One region of the Clostridium mucosae genome, then DNA from elsewhere that is predicted to be linked to it. Evidence: a T-box and tRNA genes for the amino acid it is inferred to sense, from the RefSeq annotation. Region 1 holds a T-box; the other holds one or more tRNA genes.

Region 1 (4,436 bases):
CTCAACTAATCCAGATACTTTATTATGACTTCCAGTTGCTACAAGTTGATAAGTATCTCCTTTGGATGTTGTAGAAGCATATATCTCAAATTCCTTAGCAAATCCCTTATTATCAGACTTTCTTGCTCCATAAACCACTCTATTTAATTCAACAGCTTCTTTAAATTCTACTTCCACTTCATTTGTAAAATCATTCGTATTTGATTTATTTGTTTCCCAATATGTATCTAAATTACCGTCAACAGCATTTGTTATTACTGCACTTCCATAATTACCTGCATTATTACGGATACTCTTTATATTTTCATTGTCCATTTTAAATAAATTTGAATATTCTTCGTTAGAATAATATTTAAATTGTTTTGTAATTGCTTTTGTAGCTTCAATTTGATTTTCTTGTAAAAGCATTTTTGCATCTTCTAAATGCTCTTTAAAATCTTCATAAAACGGATGACTTTTAGCCTCTTCCTCTAATGCTTGTACTTTTTCTAATGTATTAAATTCTTCACTCACAATGCTCATTGTATCATCAGTGAATAATCTATCTATTTTTTCTGCTATTTCATCTTGAGTATATAAACCAATCTCAGCAGCACAAGCCCAATTCTCATATCCTTTTTTAAATACAAATTTAACTCTTCTAAACTCAGTAGGATTAAACCTTATTTCTATAGAATCCTGTGTTACTTTAGATGAACCACTAGATACTAGTTCAAATGTATCGCCCTTAGAAGTTCTTGATGCATAAATATCAAATTGTTCTGCAAACCCTCTATTAGATCCACGAGGAGCAGTATATACTATTCTATTTAATTTCGTCAGTTCATTTAGCTCAATTATTACTTCGTTAGTAAAGGTTGTACTATTTTGTTTTCCAGAATGCCACTTTGTATTTACATCACCATCAATTGCTTTATCTATTGAATTATCTGCATATTGACCACCATTTGTAGTTATTGACTTTATTTTATTTGAAGTCACTTTATAAATGTCGTCATATATTGGAAGTGTCTCACTATTCATATCCTTAAATTTAGATACCTTAGCATCAATATAGTTGACTTCTTTATTTTCTACAATTAACTTTGCATTTTCTATATCCTCTTTGAATTGACTATATAATGGATGATTTTTTGCTTCTTCTTCTAACTCACTTATCTTTTCTATATTACTAAACTCTTCACTTACTTGACTCATTGTATCGTCAGTAAATAAATTCTTCATTTTATCACTTACCACATCTTGTTTATAAAACATAAATTCTGATGCTGAAGCCCAATTTTGATCCGCTTTTTTGAACTTAAATTTTATTCTCTTAAATTCAGTTGGATTAAACTTAATCTCTACTATATCTCCAGTGGAACCTGCATATTCTCCACTACTCACTAGCCTAAAGTCATCTTCTTCATCAGTAAGAGATGCATATATTTCTACTTCCTTAGCAAAACCTTTACCTTTAGTTGATGACTGCCTTGCTGCATATACTATTCTGTTTAAGGTTGTCACTTCATTTAATTTAACTACTACTTCATTGACAAATTCAGAAGTATTTGGTTTTCCTGTTTCCCAATGTGTATTAAAATCTCCATCTATAGCTTTATCAATAGTTGAGTTAGCATATCTACCACCATTATTAGTTATAGATATAATATTTTGATTATCCATTTTGAATACTTCATTATAAGCCTCAATATTATTGCTATTATATAAGTTAAATTTACTTATAATAGCTTGAGCCGATCCATTAATAGATGCTCCTTCTGTTATTAAAGTTTGATTTCTTGATAACTCATCTGCTAAAACCCCTAATGCTGGAGAAGAGAAATTAGTTATCAATGCCGCTGCTACTATAGCCGCTATTTTTTTCTTGTTCATAATTTACCCCCTGATTAGTTTTATTCTAGCCTTAGACGTACATTAAAAAAAGCTACTCTAAAAGAGCAGCTTTACACATCTTAATTTTAAATATTTATTATAATAAAATAAGTAATATTTAAAATTAAGCTTTGAAACAAAAAGTATAATGTACTCTTTGGCAACTGGCTGACATAGTTATACACCTTAGTCCCTATAGCTTTGCGTCCTTAAATTTCTTTAAGTTTGCCTATTTAATTTTACAATTTTAAAATAAATTCAAATATTTTAAATTTATTATCACTATTTTATCATAAAGATACATATTCATCCATATATTTTTATAATATTCTTACTATTTTTCTTCTTTTTTCTCATAATTTCAACCTATTATTTCCCCAGTTTAAGTAAATTATTTTAATTATCTCTTTATATTGACATTAACTAATTAGATAACTATAATATTATTTATAAATATTTTAATACGTTGAAGAGAAGAGTAAACTAAATTTCATTTTCAGAGAGAGATAAGCTTGGTGAAATTATCTTATTTGAATCTAGTTGAAGACCACCTCTGAGTGACTCTAATAAAGTCCGTTTAATATCACGTTACGATATATTAAGAGGTCTTATTATAGACAATTAAGGGTGGAACCGCGGGAAGTTTAGAACTTTTACTCTCGTCCCTTCTATTTATCATAGAAGGGATGAGAGTTTTTTTATTTTAAATTAAATTACGGAGGGAGTAATAAGTATGATTAAAATTACTTTAAAAGATGGATCAGTAAAAGAATTTGAAGCTGGTATTTCTGTTTTAGATATAGCTAAATCAATTAGTGAAGGCTTAGCTAGAAATGCTTGCTGTGGAATAATTAATGGAAAGGTTGTTGACTTACGTTATACAGTAAATGAAGATAGCGAACTTGCTATTTGCACATTTGACTCACAAGAAGGAAAAGATGCATTAAGACACAGTGTATCTCACGTTTTAGCTTATGCAGTTAAAAGATTATATCCAAATGCTAAATTAGCTATAGGACCTGCTATAAATGATGGTTTCTACTATGATTTTGATGTAGAAAACTCATTTAGTTCTGATGATTTAGTAAAAATAGAAGATGAAATGAGAAAAATAGTAAAAGAAAATCCTTCAATTGAAAGATTTGAATTACCAAGAGCTGAAGCTATAAAGCTTATGGAAGATGCTAACGAACCATATAAGGTTGAATTAATTAATGATTTAGGAGAAGATGAAGTTATTTCATTCTATAAAATGGGTGACTTTGTAGATTTATGCGCTGGTCCTCACCTAATTTCTTTAAAACCAGTTAAAGCTATTAAGCTTCTTAGAAGTGCAGGTGCTTACTGGAAAGGTGATGAAAAGAACAAAATGCTTTCAAGAGTATATGGAACTGCATTCTTAAAGAAAACTGATTTGGATGCTCATTTAGAAGCTTTAGAAGAAGCTAAAAAGAGAGACCATAATAAGTTAGGTAGAGAACTTAAAATCTTCACTACTGATGAAAAAGTAGGCCAAGGTTTACCTCTTATAATGCCTAAGGGTGCTAAGATTGTTCAACTTCTACAAAGATGGGTTGAAGATGAAGAAGAAAAGAGAGGCTATGTATTTACAAAAACTCCTTCAATGTCTAAGAATGACTTATTTAAAGTTTCAGGACACTGGGATCACTATAAAGATGGTATGTTTGTTTTAGGTGACGAGGAAAAAGACCCAGAAATCATGGCATTAAGACCAATGACTTGTCCTTTCCAATACACAATTTATAATGCAGAACAACACTCTTATAGAGAATTACCTATAAGATATGCTGAAACTTCTACTTTATATAGAAATGAAGCATCTGGAGAAATGCATGGATTAATTCGTATAAGACAATTTACTTTATCAGATGGACACATTGTTTGTAGACCAGATCAAGTTGAAGAAGAATTTAAGGGCTGTGTTGAATTAATAAATCATATAATGTCTACTTTAGGAATAGATGGAGATATATCATTTAGATTCTCTAAGTGGGATCCAAACAATACTGATAAATATATAAACAATCCAGAAGCTTGGGAAGAAACTCAAGTATTAATGAAAGGTATCTTAGATCACCTTGGAATTGATTATGTTGAAGCTGAAGGTGAAGCTGCATTCTATGGACCAAAGCTTGATATCCAATTTAAGAATGTTCATGGAAAAGAAGATACAATAATAACTATCCAAATTGACTTTGCTCTTGCAGAAAGATTTGATATGACTTATATAGACAAAGATGGTAACAAAAAACGTCCATATATAATTCATAGATCATCAATTGGATGTTATGAAAGAACTTTAGCTATGCTTATTGAAAAATATGCTGGTGCATTCCCAACTTGGCTTGCTCCAACTCAAGCAATAGTTCTTCCTATTTCTGATAAATATAATGACTATGCTGAATCAATAGTTAAAGACTTCAAAAATTCAGGAATAAGAATTTCTGCAGACTATAGAGCAGAAAAAATCGGTTATAAGATTAGAGAAGCTAGACTTGAAAGAATACCTTACATCCTAGTTGTTGGTGAAAAAGAAGCTG
Region 2 (4,436 bases), on a different contig from region 1:
TAGCTTATAATCAAAAGACAACTGATAAAGTATTATTAGTTACTGATGCTATGATGGCTTGTGCAATGCCTAATGGAATGTATACATTAGGTGGTCAAGATGTTGTTGTTAAAGACGGTGCTGCAAGGCTTTTAAGTGGAAGCTTAGCGGGTTCAATCTTGACTTTAGATAAGGCAATTAAAAATGTATATAAAAATGTTGGTCTTCCATTAAATGAAGCTGTAAAAATGGCTACTTTCAATGCTGCTAGACATTGTAAAGTTGAAGATAGAAAAGGTCTTGTAAAAGAAGGCTACGATGCTGATTTAGTTTTATTTGACGAAGATATAAACATAAAAAATGTAATAGTTTCTGGTAAAATACTAGTATAAATAAAAAATGCTCCAATCCTAAATTGGAGCATTTTTTATTTTAAATATATTTTTTTATTTCTTCTACCTTATTTAAAGCTTCCCAAGGTAAGTTTAAATCATTTCTTCCAAAGTGACCATATGCAGCTGTTTGCTTGTAAATTGGTCTTCTTAATTCTAAACCTCTTATTATAGCGCCTGGTCTCAAATCAAATACTTTTTCAACTATTGAAACTATTTCTTCCTCTGATTTCTTTCCTGTTCCAAATGTATCTATTTCTATTGATACAGGCTTAGCTACTCCAATAGCATAAGCTAATTGAATTTCTAATTTATCTGCAATTCCTGCTGCAACTAAGTTCTTAGCAACCCATCTAGCTGCATAAGCTGCTGATCTATCAACCTTAGTTGGATCTTTTCCTGAAAAAGCACCCCCACCGTGTCTTCCATATCCACCATAGGTATCAACTATTATCTTTCTTCCAGTTAATCCACTATCTCCTTGTGGCCCACCAACAACAAATCTTCCAGTTGGATTAATGTAATACTTAGTACTATCATCTAATAGTTCAGCTGGTACTACAGCTTTAATTACATGTTCCATTAAATCTTTTCTTATTTGCTCTTGAGATACCTCTTCACTATGTTGTGTTGATATTACTATTGCATCTATTCTTACAACCTTATTATCATCATATTCAACAGTAACTTGAGTCTTTCCATCTGGTCTTAAGTATGGTAAAGTTCCGTTCTTTCTTACCTCTGATAATCTTCTTGATAATCTATGAGCCATAGCTATTGGTAATGGCATATATTCTTCTGTTTCATTCGTTGCAAAACCAAACATCATACCTTGATCTCCAGCTCCAACTGATTCAACATCATCCTTTTCTCCTGATCTTGATTCTAAAGCTTCATCTACTCCCATAGCTATATCGCCTGATTGCTCATCTATTGATGTTAAAACTGAACATGTTTCACAGTCAAAACCATATTTAGCTCTATCATATCCAATTTCTTTTACTGTTTCTCTAACTAACTTTGGAATATCAACATAGCACTTAGTTGATATTTCACCCATAACTAGTACCATTCCTGTCGTAACTGCTGTTTCACAAGCAACTCTTGCCATAGGATCCTTAGCTAAAATACTATCTAATACTGCATCTGAAATTTGATCACAAATTTTATCTGGATGCCCTTCTGTAACTGATTCTGATGTAAATAATCTTTTCATTTCCATTTCTCCTTTCATTTTATTTGATATTAATTCTAAACTATATTAATTCTAAACTAAATTAATTTATAAAATAAAAAAATCTCTTCGATAAGAAGAGATGTTAAAAATCTTAATCTTTCTTATCTTGCAAAATTACTTTGCAGGAATTGGCACCACACTCAACTTTAATGAAGTAGGTTGCCGGGTTTCATCGGGCCCATTTCCCTCCGCCTCTCTGGATAAGAACTAATATCAAATTTTACCTTTTAGAGTATATCACTTTTAATATTCATAGTCAACTAAAAAATATAAATTCATTGCATATTTAAACTTTTTAATTATAAAGTTCTAGCTTATTTACAAATAAAAAAAAGACAAGAATTCTTGTCTTTTTTGGTGGGGGAGGACGGATTCGAACCATCGAAACGAAACGTAACAGATTTACAGTCTGCCCCCTTTGGCCACTCGGGAACTCCCCCATATTATTGGAGCTGGCAATAGGAATCGAACCTACAACCTGCTGATTACAAGTCAGCTGCTCTACCGTTGAGCCATGCCAGCATATTTATTTTTTAAAATGGTGGAAACAACAGGGATCGAACCTGTGACCCTCTGCTTGTAAGGCAGATGCTCTCCCAGCTGAGCTATGCTTCCATATTAATATTATAAAATGGTGGGGGAGGACGGATTCGAACCATCGAAACGAAACGTAACAGATTTACAGTCTGCCCCCTTTGGCCACTCGGGAACTCCCCCATTTTATGGAGCTGGCAATAGGAATCGAACCTACAACCTGCTGATTACAAGTCAGCTGCTCTACCGTTGAGCCATGCCAGCATATTATTATTTCATTCTAAACAAATTTTATATGGTGGGGGAGGACGGATTCGAACCATCGAAACGAAACGTAACAGATTTACAGTCTGCCCCCTTTGGCCACTCGGGAACTCCCCCATTAAAATTTATTTAATTTCAGTTAAGTAAACATTATCGCCTCAACTGACAATGACTAGTATATATTTATTGCATACTAATTTCAAGTGCGTTATTCACTCATTTAACAAGATTATATTCATCATTTTCTATATTTCTTTAATTTTCTCCTATTTAATACTAATATCATTTTTTATTGTCTTATATTGTCCTAAAATTTAATTCATTCAAAGTAATATAATTACCTATTTAATATTACTGATTATTCAATTTTTACTCTAAAACTGAAATATATATTCTGACTAATATTTAAAATATTAAACTTCGTCTTCAATAATATTTAAATCAATATATCTACTTATAATCTCCATAAATTCTTCATAATCCAATAGCGACATTCTCTTTTTTACTAATAAAATCCCTTCTTTTACATTATCATTATCATATTTATTAGAAAAATGATCATTTAATTTAACTATATCTATAATAGATAAACTTTTTAACATTCTATCTACTTCTAACTTTTCACTTTTTTCAAGTTCTGCAAATAAATTATTTTCAATATCACTTTCCTTTATTGTTAACCCTTCTATTTTGCTATCACTTTCTATTATATTTTCATTAGAATTAATATTATTATTAGATTCCTCTTTAATATTAAATCTTTTTAAATTATTATCTACTTTTTTTTGCTTCTCCTCTTTTGATATATCTTGCTCATTTAGAGTTTCATCACTATGTAGTTTTTTTTCGGTAGTTACTTCCTTAGAATTATTACTTATAACATCTTCACTTTTTAATGGATTCCATACTAATAGATAATAGATAGGGATACTTGCTCCAAGAATTATAGTAATTATATAAGAAAATATTTTTTTCATATTTATTCATCTCCTTTTATTTAATTAATTTCCTTTTTATGTTTTTTTATACATTTTATTATATTTATTAGTTTCAAAACATATATTGTATAAGCGGAGGTGAATTTTTAGTGAAGCATAAAGTATTATATAATTCTTATAATTCTCATATTGAAATAGCAAAATTTATCAAAGACTATATTACGAATAATACTGTAATTGTATGTATAGGTACTGATAAGTGCATTGGTGACTGCTTAGGTCCAATGGTTGGTACATTTTTAAAAGAAAAAAATTTCCCTCTTCCAGTGTACGGAACTATAGAGTCTCCAATACATGCTCTTAATATAAATAATAGATTAAATGAAATTAATAAATTGCATCCCAAAGCTTTAATCATAGGAATAGATGCCTGCCTAGGTGAAGCTAGTTCTATTGGCGAAATACATACTAGAGATTATCCAATACATCCTGGAAAAGGGGTCGGTAAAAATTTACCTGACGTTGGTATAGCTTCTATAATCGGTATTATTGATTCTAGTGAAAATGCTGAATTTTTTACATCTAGAAGTATTCGTCTGCATTTAGTCATGGAAATGTCAAAAATAATATCATCTGCCATTATTCATGCATATAACCTTGCTCACAACCAAAAGGGGAGTTTTTAAACTCCCCTTTAACAATTTTATCTATTTAATATATGTATTTAATTGTATCTATAATTTACTCAACTAATGATATTTCATTGTCTGAAGAATTTGTATCTATTTTGTCTAAATATCCCAAGACCTTGCCTGTTCCCTCGGCTACTGCTTCTACTGAATTGTTTGCAACTTCAACAGTAACCCCAGTTTCATGTTCTATTAGCTTATCTAATCCATCTAATAAAGAGCCTCCACCTGTCATTAGTATCCCTCTCTCTATTATATCAGCAGCAAGTTCAGGTGGTGTTTTTTCCAATACAGATTTAACTCTTTCAACAATTAAAGATACTGATTCTTTTAATGCATATATTATTTCATCTGTTGAAATAGAAAGCTCATCTGGTAACCCAGTAATTAAATTTCTTCCCTT

Evidence for each region. A T-box is a leader RNA that pairs with one kind of tRNA and senses whether it is charged. The one in region 1 lies ahead of thrS (threonine--tRNA ligase), so its partner is inferred to be a tRNA-Thr.
Region 2: it has a tRNA-Thr gene. The T-box ahead of thrS (threonine--tRNA ligase) is inferred to sense a tRNA for this amino acid. The anticodon was not compared.

The regions. Positions count from the first base shown of each region.
Region 1 covers NZ_JANKAF010000003.1:82,455-86,890, reverse strand. The annotation lists gene NSA50_RS05365 (NPCBM/NEW2 domain-containing protein) at 1-1,875, opposite strand, end outside; cyclic di-GMP riboswitch class I at 2,032-2,115, opposite strand; T-box leader at 2,333-2,545, shown strand; gene thrS (threonine--tRNA ligase) at 2,609-4,436, shown strand, end outside.
Region 2 covers NZ_JANKAF010000010.1:68,365-72,800, reverse strand. The annotation lists gene nagA (N-acetylglucosamine-6-phosphate deacetylase) at 1-371, shown strand, start outside; gene metK (methionine adenosyltransferase) at 412-1,587, opposite strand; SAM riboswitch class I at 1,707-1,815, opposite strand; tRNA gene NSA50_RS12065 (tRNA-Tyr) at 1,964-2,048, opposite strand; tRNA gene NSA50_RS12060 (tRNA-Thr) at 2,056-2,130, opposite strand; tRNA gene NSA50_RS12055 (tRNA-Val) at 2,148-2,223, opposite strand; tRNA gene NSA50_RS12050 (tRNA-Tyr) at 2,241-2,325, opposite strand; tRNA gene NSA50_RS12045 (tRNA-Thr) at 2,332-2,406, opposite strand; tRNA gene NSA50_RS12040 (tRNA-Tyr) at 2,439-2,523, opposite strand; gene NSA50_RS12035 (hypothetical protein) at 2,820-3,383, opposite strand; gene yyaC (spore protease YyaC) at 3,494-4,030, shown strand; gene mreB (rod shape-determining protein MreB) at 4,086-4,436, opposite strand, start outside.